2 regions of the Aminobacter sp. Y103A genome follow, and region 1 is predicted to be linked to the other one. Evidence: predicted binding sites of a transcription regulator. Region 1 holds the regulator's gene; the other holds the start of a gene.
What was found. Region 1 encodes HrcA, which represses chaperone genes, less so after heat shock. Its sites were predicted from a motif close to GTTAGCACTCNCNNNNNGNGAGTGCTAAC; they were not measured.
Positions count from the first base shown of each region.

Region 1 (3,466 bases):
CGCACACCTGTCCCTGCTGCGCAAGCTGTGGCCCTCGCCGGTCAAGCCGCGCCGCGAGCGCGTCGAAGCGCTCGGCGAAAGCCTGGGCGAGTTGCACGACGTGTTCGTTATGCGCCAGCTGATCGAGGCCGGCGAAAAGCCGTTCGACGGCCTGGAACCGAAACAGCTGGTCAGGCTGCTCAAGCGCTCGGAGAAAGCGCTGCGCAAGCTGTGCCTCGCTGACGCCGCCGAACTGTTCGAGGACAAGCCACGGCGCACGGTGCGCAGGCTGGCCAAGAAGGTCCGCGACGACCTCGGCGGAACCGTGGCGGAAACTGAAGCCGACTAGCTGTTTGCCCCGCTGGCATCGCCGGCCCGGCTCATGTTACGTCCTGTGCGTCATGACGCAAAAGACCGACACCCTGCTCGACCGTCTCGGCCGCTGGCTCGCCTCCCGGCTGCAGGTCGAATCCTCCGGCTACGAGCCTTACACACCTTCCGACCCGGACACGCTGCGGCGAACGCTGGAGCCCGGCGACATCCTTCTGATCGAAGGCAACCAGCGCATTTCGGCCGTCATCAAGTATCTGACGCAGTCGACCTGGTCGCATTCTGCACTCTATATCGGCGACGCGCTGCCAGAGCCGACGGACGGATCGGAGCGGCCGCGGCTGATCGAGGTCAATCTCGGAGAAGGCTGCGTTGCCGTGCCGCTGTCGAAATACCGCACCTACAACACCCGCATCTGCCGGGCCAACGGCCTGTCACCGGAGGATCGCGACCATGTCGTCAGGTTCATGGTGCAAAGGCTCGGGCTGAAATACGACCTCAAGAACATCACCGACATGCTGCGCTACTTCATTCCGCGGCCGCCGGTGCCCGTGCGCTGGCGCCGCCGCATGCTGGCCTTCGGTTCCGGCGACCCGACACGCGCCATCTGCTCGACGATGATCGCGCAGGCCTATGGTGAGATCCGCTATCCGATCCTGCCCGAGATCACCCGCGCCCCCGGCCGCGCTTCGGCGCAGTCGACCTACATGCGCCAGGAGATCATGCACATCCGCCACCACTCGCTCTACACGCCGCGCGACTTCGACCTGTCGCCCTATTTCCGCATCGTCAAACCAACGCTGGAATATGGCTTCGACTACCGGCAGGTGACATGGGGCGAGCAGGACAAGGCCAGCAAAGGGGCGTGATCGCCCGACTGCTCATTCTTCCTGTTCGGAAAAATCGTCATCGAGGCGCTTTTCGAGGTCGACGAGGTCCTTGGGCAGCGGCAGGCCCTGGGCGCGCAACTCGGAGAGCTTCTCGCGCAGCTGTTCCTGCAACTCGTGTGAATCCTCGGGCTGGTTGACCATTTCCTGGAGCAGCACGGCTATCTGGGCCTTGATCTGTTCGAGTGCCATGGTCCGGTTCTCCGCAGTTTCAGCTCACCTCAGCATGCGCGAAATCAGCTGCGCCGTATAGTCGACCATCGGCACGATGCGGGCATAATTGAGCCGGGTCGGTCCGATGACGCCGAGCGCGCCGACCACGCGAGCGTCCTTGTCGCGATAGGGCGCGACGACCAGCGACGAGCCGGACAGCGAAAACAGCCGGTTTTCCGAGCCGATGAAGATGCGCACGCCCGAGCCTTCCTCGGCGAGGTCGAGCAACTGGATCAGCCCGTCCTGGGTTTCCATGTCCTCGAACAGGTGCTTGAGCAGTTCGATGTCGGCCTGGGCGGTGACGTTTTCGAGCAGATTGGCGCGGCCGCGCACGATCAGGCGCGCCGGCAGGCCGCTCTCGGCGCCGGCCCAGACGGCGAGACCCTTTTCGACGAGGTCCTGCGACAGCGTGTCGAGGGCTGCCTTGGTCTCGTCCTTGATACGGGCGATCTCCAGCCGGGCCTCGGCAAGGGTACGGCCTCGAATATGGGCATTCAGGAAGTTCGACGCTTCGTGCAGTTGCGAAACGGTGACGCCGAGCGGCAGCTCGACGACACGGTTCTCGACATCGCCATTCTGCGACACCAGCACGGCGAGCGCCTTGGTCGGTTCGAGTTGGATGAACTCGATGTGCTTGAGCGCGACCTCGTTCTTGGCGGCGAGGACGAGGCCTGCGCCGCGCGACATGCCCGACAGCATCTGGCTCGCCTCGGTCAGCATATGCTCCAGCGTGGCGCCCTCGCCCGAAGCCTTGACCTGCGCCTCGATCGTCCGGCGTTCGTCGTCAGGCAGATCGCCAAGCTCCATGAAGGCGTCGACGAAGAACCTGAGCCCCTTTTGCGTCGGCAGGCGGCCGGCGGAGATGTGCGGCGCGTAGACGAGGCCGAGCTGCTCGAGATCGCTCATCACGTTGCGGACGGTCGCCGGCGACAGCGACGACGGCAGCATGCGTGACAGGTTACGCGAGCCCACGGGCTCGCCATCCCTGAGATAGGAATCGACGATGCGCCGGAAGATGTCACGCGACCGCATATCGAGCGATTGCAGCGTGGGATCGGGTACCGCTTTGGTCATCTGCTTCATGGTCTCCGTCCAAAATGATATAGACCGCATGGCCGCGAACACAACAGCTCCAGCCACGGAACCGGTTTTCCTTTGCGCTGGTCCGGCCATGGGGCTACAAGCCGGCAACAATTTCCGATTTCGCCATAGAAAGTAGCCGTATGCGCCCCTCCAAACGCCAGTTCGACGAAATGCGCGCCATCTCCTTCGAGCGCAACATCTCCAAGCACGCCGAAGGCTCGTGCCTGGTCAAGTTCGGCGACACCCATGTGCTGTGCACGGCGAGCCTTGAAGAGAAGGTGCCGGGCTGGATGCGCAACACCGGCAAGGGCTGGGTGACGGCCGAGTACGGCATGCTGCCGCGCTCGACCGGCGAACGCATGCGCCGCGAAGCCTCTTCCGGCAAGCAGGGCGGCCGCACGCTGGAAATCCAGCGCCTGATCGGCCGCTCGCTGCGGGCCGTGGTAGACATGCAGGCGCTCGGCGAGCGCCAGATCACCGTCGACTGCGACGTCATCCAGGCCGATGGCGGCACCCGCACGGCCTCGATCACCGGCGCGTGGATCGCGCTGTACGATTGCCTGCGCTGGATGGAAGCGCGCCAGATGGTCAGCATCGACAAGGTGCTGAAGGACCATGTCGCGGCGATCTCCTGCGGTATCCATGATGGGCAGCCGGTCATCGACCTCGACTATCTCGAGGATTCCTCGGCCGGCACCGACGCCAATTTCGTCATGACCGGCAAGGGCGGCATCGTCGAGATCCAGGGCACCGCCGAAGGTACGCCGTTCTCGGAGGAAGAGTTCCTGCAGCTGATGGGCCTCGCCCGCAAGGGCATTGCGCGTCTGGTCGACCTGCAGAAGATGGCGGTGGGCTGAGGCTCTCGCCATGCAGCCCTCGGCGATCCTCGAATCCGCGCTCTATGTCACCGACCTCGATGCCGCAGAAAACTTCTACGGCGAGGTGATGGGGCTGGAGCGGATCGCCAAGGTGCC
Region 1 covers NZ_AP017986.1:673,371-676,836, reverse strand. Annotated here, with positions in the region: gene Amn_RS03245 (CHAD domain-containing protein) at 1-328, shown strand, start outside; gene Amn_RS03240 (YiiX/YebB-like N1pC/P60 family cysteine hydrolase) at 381-1,178, shown strand; gene Amn_RS03235 (hypothetical protein) at 1,191-1,388, opposite strand; gene hrcA (heat-inducible transcriptional repressor HrcA) at 1,413-2,483, opposite strand; gene rph (ribonuclease PH) at 2,633-3,349, shown strand; gene Amn_RS03220 (VOC family protein) at 3,360-3,466, shown strand, end outside.

Region 2 (3,466 bases), 1.5 Mb from region 1:
ATCCTTGCGCTCCTTCACCTCGACCTCGGTCGAGCCGCCGACGCGAATGACGGCGACGCCCCCGGCGAGCTTGGCCAGGCGTTCCTGCAGCTTCTCACGATCGTAGTCCGAAGTGGTCTCTTCGATCTGGGCCTTGATCTGGGCAACACGCCCCTGGATCTCGGTCTTGGAGCCGGCGCCGTCAACGATGGTGGTGTTTTCCTTCTCGACGACCACCTTCTTCGCGCGGCCCAGCATGTTCAGCGTTACATTCTCGAGTTTGATGCCGAGATCTTCCGAGATCGCCGTGCCGCCGGTCAGAATAGCAATGTCTTCCAGCATCGCCTTGCGGCGATCGCCGAAGCCAGGCGCCTTGACGGCCACGACCTTGAGGCCGCCACGCAGCTTGTTGACGACGAGCGTGGCAAGGGCCTCGCCCTCGACGTCCTCCGCGATGATCAGCAGCGGCTTGCCGGATTGGACCACCGCTTCCAGAACCGGAAGCAGCGCCTGCAGGTTGGACAGCTTCTTTTCGTGGATCAGCACGTAAGGTTCGTCGAGCTCGACGCGCATCTTGTCCTGGTTGGTGATGAAATACGGGCTGAGATAACCGCGATCGAATTGCATGCCCTCGACGACTTCGAGCTCGGTCACCGCGGTCTTGGCCTCCTCGACGGTGATGACACCCTCGTTGCCGACCTTTTCCATGGCCTCGGCAAGGAAGCGGCCGATTTCGGCGTCACCATTGGCCGAGATGGTCCCCACCTGGGCGATCTCGTCGTTCTTGGTCACCTTGCGCGCATTGACCTTGAGTTCCGCGACCACGGCGTCGACCGCCTTGTCGATGCCACGCTTCAGGTCCATCGGGTTCATTCCGGAAGCGACAGCTTTGGCGCCTTCCTTGACAATCGCCTGGGCAAGCACGGTCGCCGTTGTGGTTCCGTCGCCGGCGATGTCGCTGGTCTTGGACGCGACCTCGCGCACCATTTGCGCGCCCATGTTCTCGAATTTGTCCTCCAGCTCGATCTCCTTGGCGACGGTGACGCCGTCCTTGGTGATGCGAGGGGCGCCGAACGACTTGTCGATCACGACGTTGCGGCCCTTGGGACCGAGCGTGACCTTCACAGCGTTGGCGAGAATGTCGACACCGCGCAGCATCTTCTCGCGGGCTTCGGTGTGGAATTTGACTTCCTTAGCAGCCATTTTTCTTGCTCCTTCTCAAAACGGCAGGTTCCACTCAGGCGGCCTTCTTCGCCTGGACCGCGGCATCGATCACGCCCATGACGTCGGACTCCTTCATGATCAGGAGATCCTCTCCATTGAGCCTGATCTCGGTGCCGGACCATTTGCCGAACAGGATGCGGTCGCCAACCTTGACGTCGAGCGACAGCAACTGGCCGCTGTCGTCGCGGGCGCCCGGACCAACGGCGATGACCTCGCCTTCCTGCGGCTTTTCCTTGGCGGTGTCGGGGATGATGATGCCGCCGGCCGTTTTTTCCTCGGCCTCGATGCGGCGGACCAGAATACGGTCGTGCAATGGACGGAACGTCATGTCGTTCTCCTCATGGACAAACAGATTTTTGAGGTTCCTCCGCGCCGCATCCGAAGCGGTGCCGGCGCGGGGTGCGCGACCCTCTTCGGCATCGCGCGCAATCGATCTGGGTGAGGTGTTTTTGAGTTTCAAGAGGTGGCTGCAAAAATTCTAGCGCCCGGGTTTGCCGAGTGCTAGCGCGCTGAATTCATGAAGCTATCCGCCGCGAAGCCGCGAAAGCGGGGGCTTGCAATTTCGTTCGAATCCTCCAAATTTTTCTGTCCGACGGTGGTTCGCCTGGGACCATCGTCGGATCGTCAACGCAAGGAGATTTTTGTAACGGAGGACCATCGATGGAACGAACTGTCCCGACGATTATCCCCTCGATCGCCCCTGAAATCACGGATCTGTCACTGGACCGTCTGCTTTTCCCGGCCCGGTTCTTCAGCCATCCCGACGATGTGATAACGGACGATCAACTCGGCATTCAGGAAAAGCGCGCCATTCTTGCCTCCTGGGCATCGGATGCATGCGCGGTCGAATCCATACCGGCCCTGCGCAAGCCACCAGGCATTGCGGCCCCGGTGACTTTCGATGCCGTCATGGATGCGCTTCGCCGCCTCGATGAAATCCGCGCCGACGTCGCTTGCAAATTCGACCAGAGCGGCAACCACGAACGCCCGGAAAGATTGGACGCTTGATGGTGACCGAGAAGAAGCTTGTGGTCAGCAGGGAATTCCGGCTCCAGATGGAGGGTTACGGCCTCACGACCGCGGAGATCCATTATCACCTTCCTGATTACCCGCGGTTGTTGCAGCTTTATGTCTGGCAGGAATACGACCTCGCACCGGAATTCCCAACGCTGAGAGGTTTCCTGAGCTACTGGGAACAGGAACTTGAAGGTGCGCTGCATTCCGTGCGCGTTGCCCACCACCGGCTGATCAAACCTGCCGAGTGGCAGGCAGTGGATGGGGTATTTACGATTCAGTGAGCACCGGGGCCCGGTGCAGCCGGGCCCTCTGTCTCGTCATCGTCGGGTTCAATCAAGTCGATCAGTGCCGCAACCCGCGTTCCGGGCAGAGGGCGGCCTTGCCCCATCAACGCGTCGTCGCCGAAAGCCCACCCCCACGCCTCCCTGAGTTCCACGAGCGAAGCGCCGGACAGGATCACTTGTGCAATCATCGTATCGTCCACCGGCCCGAGGACCGAGACAACGTCTTCCCGCGTCATGGTCATCGCTAACTCCATCGATTTGCCAGCAGACTAGATGGGCATTGGACGGAGCGCTTTCCAGCGGCCCCAGCCTGTGAACCCACCACCACGCCGTCAAAATGTCGGCTCGATGGCTCGCCCCTTGACGTCGCTCAAATCGCTTCCCAACTCATATTCCGTCGGCTGCTGCAAAGGGTCGACACGGTCAGGGAGCGCCAGGCTTCTTGGCGCGCCCTCGTACCTATGTTGCTCCAAGGAGGATGTAGCTATGAGAACAAATATGGACTTCTCTCCCTTCTACAGGTCGAGCATCGGCTTTGACCGGATTTTCGACCTGCTCGAAAAATCCAGTTCCCCACAGGCCGACAATTGGCCGCCCTATGACATCGTCAAGCTCGGTGAAGACACCTATCGCATCGCGCTTGCGGTAGCTGGGTTCGCAGAAGACGAGCTTTCGATCACCCATGAGCCAAACCTGCTCGTCATCAACGGCTCGAAGACGGAAAATGGCGACGTTTTTTATCTCCACCATGGACTGGCGATGAGGACCTTTGACCGTCGTTTCGAACTCGCCGACCATGTCAGCGTCATGGGCGCCAAGCTCGAGAACGGCCTGCTGATCATCGACCTCAAGAAGGAAATTCCCGAGGAGATGAAGCCGCGACGGATCGCGATCAACGCCGGCGCTGACACGAAGTCTGCCTCGAAGCGGATCGAAGGCAACGTAGCGGCATGATCTTAACT
Region 2 covers NZ_AP017986.1:2,216,234-2,219,699, reverse strand. Annotated here, with positions in the region: gene groL (chaperonin GroEL) at 1-1,182, opposite strand, end outside; gene groES (co-chaperone GroES) at 1,217-1,531, opposite strand; gene Amn_RS10825 (hypothetical protein) at 1,864-2,211, shown strand; gene Amn_RS10820 (usg protein) at 2,211-2,501, shown strand; gene Amn_RS10815 (hypothetical protein) at 2,495-2,746, opposite strand; gene Amn_RS10810 (Hsp20 family protein) at 2,991-3,458, shown strand.
Region 2: the regulator HrcA is predicted to act here: its motif matches at 1,681-1,709, upstream of groES (co-chaperone GroES).